Regions from separate parts of the Streptomyces sp. NPDC052301 genome, predicted to be linked through region 1. Evidence: riboswitches for the same ligand, from Rfam matches in the RefSeq annotation. Region 1 holds a riboswitch; each other region holds the start of a gene.

Region 1 (3,198 bases):
CCGTCAGGATCGCCCACACCGTGGTGTCCAGCCGTACGCCCCACAGCTGGTCCAGCAGCCCGCCGTGCCCGACCAGGGCCAGGAAGGCGCTGCCCGCGACGACGGTCGGCAGCACGAACGGCACGGTGACCACGGCCCGCAGCAGCTGCTTGCCGGGGAAGTCGAGGCGGGCGAACACGTAGGCGGCGGGCAGCGCGAGCACCAGGGTCAGCGCGGTGGAGGCGAGCGCCTGCCAGGTGGTGAACCACAGCACGTGCCGGATGTCCGGCTGCATGACCACGTCCGCGATCCGCCCGAACTGCCAGGCGCCGTCGACCTTCAGCCCGCGGGCGACGATGGCGGCGACGGGCCAGGCGAAGAACAGCGCGAAGAACGCGACGGGCAGGGCCATGAGCCCGAGCCGCGCCGCGCTCCCCGTACGGCCCTTCCGGTCCGCTACTTCAGTACGAGCGAGGTCCACGACTTGACCCACTGGTCACGGTTGGCGGCGATCCTGCCGGGCGCCATGGTCTCGGGGTGCCGGGCGGCCGGGCCGTACTCGGTGAACTCGGCGGGCACCTCGGCGCCCCGCACCACCGGGTAGACGTACATGTTCAGCGGCATGTCCTCCTGGAACTCCTTGGAGATCAGGAAGTCGATGAACGCCTTGGCACCCTTGGGGTTCCGCGCGTTGCCGAGCAGTCCGGCGAACTCGATCTGCCGGAAGCAGGTGGCGGTGGCGACGCCGGTCGGGGCGGTGCCGGGCCGCTTCTTGGCATAGAGCACCTCGGCGGGCGGCGAGGAGGCGTACGACACCACGAGCGGGCGGTCGCCGCCGGCCTTCTTGCCCCCGGTGGAGCCGGAGAACTCCTGGGAGTAGGCCTGCTCCCAGCCGTCGACCACCTTGACGCCGTTGGCCTTGAGCTTCTTCCAGTAGTCCTGCCACCCGTCGTCCCCGAACTGCGCGGCGCTGCCGAGCAGGAAGCCGAGACCGGGCGAGGAGGTCGCCGCGTTCTCGGTGACGAGGAGGTTCTTGTACTGCGGCTCGGCCAGGTCGGCGAAGGTCTGCGGCGGGGTCAGCTTGTGCTTGCTGAACCAGGCCTTGTCGTAGTTGACGCAGATGTCGCCGTAGTCGACGGGCGTGACCCGGTGCTCGTCCTTGTCCAGTTGGTACGGGGCGCCGACCTTGTCGAGGCCCTTGGCCGTGTACGGCTGGAACAGCCCATTGTCGAGGGCGCGGGAGAGCAGGGTGTTGTCGACGCCGAAGAAGACGTCGCCCTGCGGGTTGTCCTTGGTCAGGATGGCCTTGTTGACGGCCTGGCCGGCGTCGCCGTCGTCGAGGACCCTGAGCTTGTAGCCGGACTGCTTCTCGAAGTCGCGCTGCACGTTCTTGGAGACGGCCCACGAGTTGTGGCTGACCAGGGTCACGGTCCTGGAGTCCGCGGACGACTTGCTCTCGACGGAACCGCACGCGGACAGGCTGATCAGGCCGAGCCCGACCGCCACGGCCACGAAGGTCTTGTTCTGCACTGGATGTCCTCCTGGGGTTGGCCAGGAAGAGACGCGGCCCTGCCCGGCCTTCCCAACGAAGAGGCCGGGCAGGGCGCAACAGCTTGAGTGATGACCGAACTCCCTACCCAGAATGACCTGGGCGAGGTTCAGAGGGTCTGCGGCCCTGTCCGCCGCACTCTCAGCGCTGTGGCGCTCCCCTGTCGGAATATGAAGATGTGTGGACCCGGCAAGATTACCGCTCGGTGGCCGCGAGCTGACCACAGGCTCCGTCGATCTCCTGACCACGGGTGTCCCGGATGGTGACGGGCACACCATGGGCCGCGATGGCCTCCACGAACGCCTTCTCGTCCTCGGGCCGCGAGGCGGTCCACTTCGAGCCCGGCGTCGGGTTCAGCGGAATGAGATTGACGTGCACGGGCTTGCCCTTGAGCAGCCGGCCGAGCCGGTCACCGCGCCACGCCTGGTCGTTGATGTCGCGAATGAGCGCGTACTCGATCGACAGCCGCCGCCCGCTCTTCTCGACGTACTCGAACCCGGCGTCCAGCACCTCGCGCACCTTCCACCGCGTGTTCACGGGGACGAGGGTGTCGCGCAGCTCGTCGTCGGGGGCGTGCAGGGAGATCGCGAGCCGGCACTTGAAGCCCTCGTCGGCGAACCGGTGGATGGCCGGCACGAGCCCGACGGTGGACACGGTGATCCCGCGCTGGGACAGACCCAGCCCGTCCGGCGTGGGATCGGTGAGCGCCCGGATCGCACCGACGACCCGCTTGTAGTTGGCGAGCGGCTCACCCATCCCCATGAAGACGATGTTGGACAGCCGCGCGGGCCCGCCGGGCACCTCTCCGTCCCTGAGCGCCCGCATCCCGTCGACGATCTGGTGGACGATCTCGGCGGTGGACAGGTTCCGGTCCAGCCCGGCCTGCCCGGTGGCGCAGAACGGGCAGTTCATCCCGCATCCGGCCTGCGAGCTGATGCACATGGTGACCCGGTCCGGGTACCGCATCAGCACGGACTCCACGAGGGTCCCGTCGAACAGCCGCCACAGCGTCTTACGGGTCGTCCCCTCGTCGGTGGACAGATGCCGTACGACGGTCATCAGCTCCGGGAACAGCGCTTCCTGCAGCCTGCCGCGCGACCCGGCGGGGATGTCGGTCCACTCCTCCGGGTCGTGCGCGTACCGCGCGAAGTAGTGCTGCGAGAGCTGCTTGGCACGGAACGGCTTCTCCCCGACCTCGGCCACGGCGTCCTTGCGCTCGGCGGGCGAGAGATCGGCGAGATGCCGCGGCGGCTTCTTGGCTCCGCGCGGGGCGACGAAAGTGAGTTCTCCGGGTGCAGGCATAACCCTTCCAGTGTGGCAGATCAACTCTGGGGACCCAGGCCAGAGCGGGGTGCGGGTGGTCACCCGCGGGTGCCTACTGTCAGCGTTGGTCTGCCTCGCACGGCCCAGGGACGGCCCAGGACTCGGTCAGCCGTCGGCCGGATGTGTCCGGGTGGCGGCGCTCTCGCCCGTCATTCCACCTGCTCCGGAGCGACCGGGAGCTGTTCCCTGCAAGGCCACGTGAAGGTGCGGTCGGGTTCGAGATGGGCGTCGCCCCAGTGAATGGCAGGGATGCCGGTCTTTCGGCGTGCCCGATCCGCATGCGCATCGAGGGGCCCGGTTCGGTGCCACACCGGGCAGGGCCCACAGATCGTTGCCGGTCTTGCGGA
Region 2 (3,198 bases), on a different contig from region 1:
GAGCATCACCCCCGCACAGCCCAGCTCCATCGCCAGCGCCACGTCCGAGGCCGTGCCGGCTCCCGCGTCCAGGATCACCGGCACGCGCGCGTGCTCCACGATCAGCTGGAAGTTGTGCGGGTTGCGGATCCCGAGCCCCGACCCGATCGGCGAGCCCAGCGGCATCACGGCCGCACACCCGACGTCCTCCAGCTTCCGCGCGAGCACGGGATCGTCGTTGGTGTACGGCAGCACCGTGAACCCGTCGTCCACCAGCGTCTCGGCCGCCTCCAGCAGTTCCACCGGGTCCGGCAGCAGCGTCCGCTCGTCGGCGATGACCTCCAGCTTGATCAGGTCCGTGCCCAGCGCCTCCCGGGCCAGCCGGGCGGTCAGCACGGCCTCCCCGGCGGTGAAGCAGCCCGCCGTGTTCGGCAGCACCCGGATGCCCAGCCTCTGCAGCACCGACAGCACCGAGCCGTGCACGGACGGGTCGACCCGGCGCATCGCGACCGTGGTCAGCTCCGTACCGGAGGCGAGCAGCGCCCGCTCCAGCACCTCCAGGCTGGGCGCACCGCCCGTGCCCATGATCAGCCGGGACGAGAAGGTCGTACCCCCCAGCTCCAGGGAATCGTCGGCCATGGCTCAGCCTCCTTGCACGGCGGTGAGGACTTCGACGCGATCACCCTCCGCGAGCGCGGTGGACGCCCACCGCGCACGCGGGACCACGGTCTCGTTGACGGCCGCGGCCACCCCGGAGGGCGCCGGGGTCAGGGTCGTCACGAGCGCGTCGAGAGCGGTGCCCGGGGTGATCTCCCGGCGCTCCCCGTTGACGGAGATCGAGATGGTGACGGACATGCTCATGCGGACTGCTCCAGAAGTACGGCGCCGAAGCGCTGCGGCGTGAACGGACGGGCCTCCTCCGGCAGCGCACCGCCGGCCAGCACCTCCGCCATGACGTCCCCGGTGACGGGCGTGAGCAGCACCCCGTTGCGGTAGTGCCCGGTGGCCAGCAGCAGCCCGGCCAGGCCGGACGGACCCAGCAGCGGCGCGTTGTCGGGGGAGCCGGGGCGCAGCCCGGCCCGGGTCTCGGTGAGCGGCAGCTCGGTGATGCCCGGCACCAGCTCATGGGCGTCGCGCAGCAGCTCGTACACGCCGCCCGCGGTGACCGTCGTGTCCCAGCCCAGCTCCTCGCTGGTGGCGCCGACGACCAGCTCGCCGTTCTCCCGCGGCACCAGATAGACCTGGCTGCCGCGGACCACGGCCCGCACCGTCCGGCTCAGGAACGGCGCGAACCGGTTCGGCACCGTCAGCCGCAGCACCTGCCCCTTGACCGGCCGCACCGGCGGCAGCAGGGCCTCGGGCACACCCGCGAGCCGCCCGCTCATGCTGCCGGCCGCGAGCACCACCTGCCCGGCGCGCAGCTCGGTGCCGTCCGCCGTGGTCACCCCGGCGGCCCGGCCCGCCACCACGTCCAGCCGCTCGGCCCACGCCCGGTGGAACACCACTCCGGTCCGCTCGCACGCGGCCACCAGGGCCGCCGCCAGCCGGCGCGGGTCGATCTGGTGGTCGCCGTCGGCCCGCAGCCCACCGCGCACCCCGGGCGCCAGCATCGGCTCCAGCCGCCGGCACTCCCGTCCCGACAACCACTCGGAGTCGAGCCCGCAGCGCTGCTGCAGGGCGTGCAGTTCGCGCAGGTGGGCGCGGTCGTCGGCGTCGAGCGCGACCGCGAGGGTGCCGCTGCGGCGATAGCCGAGGTCGTGTCCGGTCAGCTCGGTCAGCTCGGCCGCGAAGTCCGGATAGCGGCGGGCGGACTCCAGGTTCAGGGCGAGCAGCCGCTCCTCGCCGTAGTGCAGTTCGGAGACCGGGGCCAGCATCCCCGCCGCGACCCGGGCGGCCCCGCCCCCGGGATCGGGGTCCACCACGGCCGTGGCGAGCCCGCGCTGCGCGGCGCGCCAGGCCGTGACCAGGCCGATGATTCCGCCCCCGATGACGAGGACGTCGGGCGTACGTGACGGCATGGGCGTCCAGCCCCTCCCTTCGCCGGCATGACCCGGATCAGGTTCGTACGGTCGGAGGCCGCCAGCCTCCCTCTCAGCCCGGTGCGTCCGGGCTCCCGCGAGTGCTTGTACGGTGGCCACCCTAGCTCGCCCCGCTCATCACCCGTAAGGGAGCCCCTCGCCGTGACCCGCTCGCTGGACGGACTGATCCTCGCCCCCGTGGCGGACCAAGCCCCAGGTCAGGTGGGTACCGGCACCCGGTTCGCGTACCACGAGAAGGACGGCGCGATCTGGGCCGAGTACGCGGGCGGCGACGTCGTACGCGGCCATCTGGTCGGCACGCGCGCGGGGGACCGGCTCGACTTCCGGTACGTGCAGCTGAGGACCGACGGCACGACGGCCTCCGGGCACTGCCTGTCGACGGTCGTCGAGCTGCCCGACGGTCGCGTGCGACTCGAGGAGGACTGGCAGTGGGAGTCGGGGCCCGGTAGCGGGACGAGCGTTGTGGAACAGGTCACCGAGCACGCCCCCTGACTGACTGTCCGTCACGTGTCTATGGTGATCGGGTGAGCGAGCAGACAGCGGAACAGGGCACGTCACAGGCGCGGCGCGCGGTCGTCGTCGGCGCGGGCATGGCCGGGGTGCAGACCGCGGTCGCCCTGCGGGAACAGGGCTTCACCGGCCCCGTCACCATCATCGGCGCCGAGCCGCACCAGCCGTACGACCGGCCGCCGCTGTCGAAGGCCGTCCTGCTCGGCAAGGCCGAGGACTCCGCCTTCGAGGTCGACTTCGAGTCGCTCGGCGTCGAGCTGCGGCTCGGCTGCGAGGTGCTGGGCGTACGCCCAGCCGCGCACGAGCTGGACACCGAGGCGGGACCGGTGCCGTACGACGTGCTGGTCCTCGCCACCGGCGCCGAACCCGTCACGCTGCCCGGCACCGAGGGCGTGCCCGGCGTGCATCTGCTGCGTACCCTGGACGACGCCGAGCGGCTGCGGCCGGTGCTCGCCCGGCAGCACGACGTCGTGGTCGTCGGCGCCGGCTGGATCGGCGCCGAGTTCGCCACCGCCGCGCGCGAGGCCGGCTGCGCGGTGACCGTCGTGGAGGCCACCGACCGGCCGCTCGCCGGCGCCCTGCCCGCCGAGGTCGCCGCCCCCATGGCCGCCTGGTACGCGGACGCCGGCGCCGATCTCCGCACCCACGCGCGTGTGGAACGCGTCGATCC
Region 3 (3,198 bases), on a different contig from region 1:
ACGGCTGCGACTCCGCCTCTTCCGCCGTCAGGTCGATCGGGCGGCCGCCGCGCGCCCGCGCGCGGACCACCCAGTCGACGATCACGACCGCGACGAACGCGGGGATCCAGTAGCCGACGAACAGCAGTACGTTCTGGAAGCGGGCGGTGGTGTCGGCGGCGTGCATCCACAGCACGAGCGGGAAACCGAGCACCGCGGCGAGCCCGGCGGCCACCGGCCGCGGCAGCCGCACGCCGACGGTCTGCAGCGCCAGTGACCCGCTGTAGTCGTTCATGGCGTTGCTGCACAGGGCCGCGAGAGCGACGGCGAGGAGTCCGAACGCGCCGAGCGCGCCGCCGCCGAGCAGCCGGTCCACGCCCCGGGCGGTCTGGTCGGTGAACTGGGCGGCGCCCCACAGGCCGAGCGCCTGCACCGCCACGAAGGACACGCCGACACCGAGCAGGGTGTACCAGAACATGCGCGGACGGGACGCCGTCCGGGGCAGGTAGCGGCTGAAGTCGCTGGCGTACGGGGCCCACGAGAGGGCGAGACTCAATGCGACGGTGCAGGTCAGAACGAACGCACCCGCCCGGTCGGCGCCGTGCACGGTCGCGGCCGTCGCGGGCTGGGTGCCGTGCCCGAGTTTCACCGCCAACGCGACGAGCGAGGCGGCGAGCGCGAAGGTCATCACGGTCTGCAGGCGGTGGATCGCCTCGTATCCGATCACGCCCAGCGCCCCCTGGGCCGCCAGCATCACCAGGACCCCCAACCAGAACGGCCAGCCGAACAGCTGGGCCAGCGCGTCCCCGCCGAACAGACCGATCAGCGCGTCCCAGGCGATCGACGACAGCCACTGCAGGGTGCCCGGCAGAGCGACGGCCCGTCCGAAGGCCAGCCTCGCCAGCGGCAGCTGGCCCGCCCCGGTCTGGCTGCCCCAGGTCCCCAGGTAGGCCGTGGGCACCGCACCGAGCAGGGTGCCGAGCACCACGGCGAGCAGCGCGGTGGCGAAGTCCAGACCGAGGACCGCCCCGACCGTGCCGGTGAACACGCCGGTCATCGTCAGGTTGGGGGCGAACCACACGGTGAACAGGCGCCGGGGGCTGCCGTAGCGAGCGTTCTCGGGCACCGGCGTGATGCCGCGCGCCTCCACCCGCAGATCGCCGGGGGCCGTCGGCATCCGGCCGTCGAAGACCCGCCGCGCCTCGGCGACGGCCGTCTCTTCATGGGCATACGGCAACGACATACGACATCCCTCCGCCAGTCCTAACTGGTTCAGGTTCAACGGGTGTGATCTCAGCCCCCGTGCGGGGGCACCCCGTGTCCAGGTACGCCGGCCAGAATAGCCCGGACCGGTGACCGGTTCCTGCCGGGACGGGACGGGGCGTGTGGCACCGCGCGACCACGGACGCGGGACGGCCGGGCGGCGAGCCGCTGCATCGGCGGAGTCTTCCTCGGCATGAAGCAGCGGCTGGGCCTCGCCACCGTCCTGATCGGGGACCCACCCGTGCTCATGTTCGACGAGCCGATCAACGGCATGGACCCGGAGGGCGTGCTCCGGGTGCGCCCGCTCTTCCGGCGCCCGCCGACGAGGGGCGCACGGTCCTCCTCTCCAGCCACCTGATGTCAGAGATGGAGAACACCGCCGACCAGTTGGTCGTCATCGGCCGGGGCCGCCTCTTCGCCGCAGCCGGTACGCGACTTCGCAGCCCGTAGCACCGGCAGCAGCGTTCTGGTGGGGACACCGCACGTCGCCGAGATGGCAGCCGTGCTGACCGCGGCGGGCGCCTCGGTCGAGCCGGTGGGCGCGGCCGACGCCGGCTCGCCGGGTCCGGGCTCCCAGCGGACCGGATCGGGGCGCTCGCCTTCGAGAACGCCATCCGGCTGAGCGAGCTGACCACCCGCGCCGCCTCCCTGGAGGCGGCCTTCATGGAGCTGACCGCCGACAGCGTCGAATACACGGCAGGAGAGCGATGGTGTCGGCCGCCTGGAGGCGCCTGGTCCAGAAGTGGAGCCCGGGACCCGGGTCCCTGGGCTACACCGCCACGGTCTCCGGCTCGTGCCTCGTGTACGCGCTCCGGCCGTCGGTCACCGTCGCACTCGCCGTCTTCGTCGTGCGACACCGCGACGTACGAGGCCTGCCTGCAGGGCGCGCACGTCGTGCCCTGCAGGCTCCTGACCGGTGGGAGTGGCGGTCACGGCAGGGCGTCACCCGAGCCGGAACCGGAACGTCGTCCGGGCTCGTCCCGCACAGGGCGCAGCCGCGTCCGGCCGTACGATCGCACCGCACCCGGAGCTCAGCTCATCCGGCACGTGCGATGAACGGGGCCCCTTTCGGCGTGTCCGGCAACAAGGGTGACAGGATGAACCCCATGAGCAACGTCTACTTCGACATCAGCATCAACGGCGCCCCGGCCGGCCGCATCGTCTTCAACCTCTTCGACGAGGTCGTACCGAAGACCGCGCGCAACTTCCGTGAACTGGCCACCGGCCAGAACGGCTACGGCTACGCCGGCTCGGGCTTCCACCGCATCATCCCCCAGTTCATGCTGCAGGGCGGTGACTTCACCCGCCACGACGGCACCGGTGGCAAGAGCATCTACGGCGAGAAGTTCGAGGACGAGAACTTCGAGCTGAAGCACGACCGCAAGTACCTGCTGTCCATGGCGAACGCCGGCCCCAACTCCAACGGCTCGCAGTTCTTCATCACCACCGTCCTCACCCCCTGGCTCGACGGCAAGCACGTCGTCTTCGGCGAGGTTGTCGAGGGCCAGGACCTCGTCGACCAGATCGAGTCGCTGGGCTCGCAGTCCGGCGCCCCGAAGGGCAAGGTGGAGATCGCGGCCTCCGGCGTCGTCGAGGGCAGCTGAATCGGTCCCCTCACCCGGGTCCGGTTCGCCGAGGGTCGCGCCGTAATGATCTCCGGCGTCCCGGCCGGCCGGCCGGGACGCCGCTTGCGCGACGACGACTCCCGCAGCCGGATCGCCTTCCTGACGATGCTGCGCCGTATCGGACCCGCCCGCGGAGCCGGCCCCGCTGAAGCGGTGCTTTCGAGGAGGCTGTCCGATGCGGTGCTGCGGGGGCGCAAGAGTCCGAGGCGGCTTCTCCGGCAGGCGCGGAAGGCCGGCGTCGGGCTGTCGCCGGCTCGTGCCGCTCCTCAGCGCCGGACCGGGCGCTGAGGGCGGACCGGGAGCGCTTCGACGCTGTTGCCGATGAAGCTGC

Evidence for each region. A riboswitch is a leader RNA that binds a small molecule or an ion and turns the genes downstream of it on or off. The one in region 1 is predicted to bind thiamine pyrophosphate.
Region 2: another riboswitch for thiamine pyrophosphate. It lies ahead of thiO (glycine oxidase ThiO); the one in region 1 lies ahead of ACIHEJ_RS27185 (thiamine ABC transporter substrate binding subunit).
Region 3: another riboswitch for thiamine pyrophosphate. It lies ahead of ACIHEJ_RS38140 (purine-cytosine permease family protein); the one in region 1 lies ahead of ACIHEJ_RS27185 (thiamine ABC transporter substrate binding subunit).

What each region holds. Positions count from the first base shown of each region.
Region 1 is NZ_JBIUBE010000010.1:118,880-122,077, forward strand. Features, by position in the region: gene ACIHEJ_RS27180 (ABC transporter permease) at 1-391, opposite strand, end outside; gene ACIHEJ_RS27185 (thiamine ABC transporter substrate binding subunit) at 436-1,509, opposite strand; TPP riboswitch at 1,592-1,700, opposite strand; gene rlmN (23S rRNA (adenine(2503)-C(2))-methyltransferase RlmN) at 1,724-2,830, opposite strand.
Region 2 is NZ_JBIUBE010000004.1:366,836-370,033, forward strand. Features, by position in the region: gene ACIHEJ_RS12655 (thiazole synthase) at 1-618, opposite strand, end outside; gene thiS (sulfur carrier protein ThiS) at 622-822, opposite strand; gene thiO (glycine oxidase ThiO) at 837-1,997, opposite strand; TPP riboswitch at 1,995-2,106, opposite strand; gene ACIHEJ_RS12670 (hypothetical protein) at 2,160-2,510, shown strand; gene ACIHEJ_RS12675 (NAD(P)/FAD-dependent oxidoreductase) at 2,543-3,198, shown strand, end outside.
Region 3 is NZ_JBIUBE010000022.1:60,723-63,920, forward strand. Features, by position in the region: gene ACIHEJ_RS38140 (purine-cytosine permease family protein) at 1-1,222, opposite strand, end outside; TPP riboswitch at 1,212-1,307, opposite strand; partial or broken gene ACIHEJ_RS38145 (ABC transporter ATP-binding protein) at 1,400-1,947, shown strand; gene ACIHEJ_RS38150 (peptidylprolyl isomerase) at 2,349-2,846, shown strand; gene ACIHEJ_RS38155 (cytochrome P450) at 3,134-3,198, opposite strand, start outside.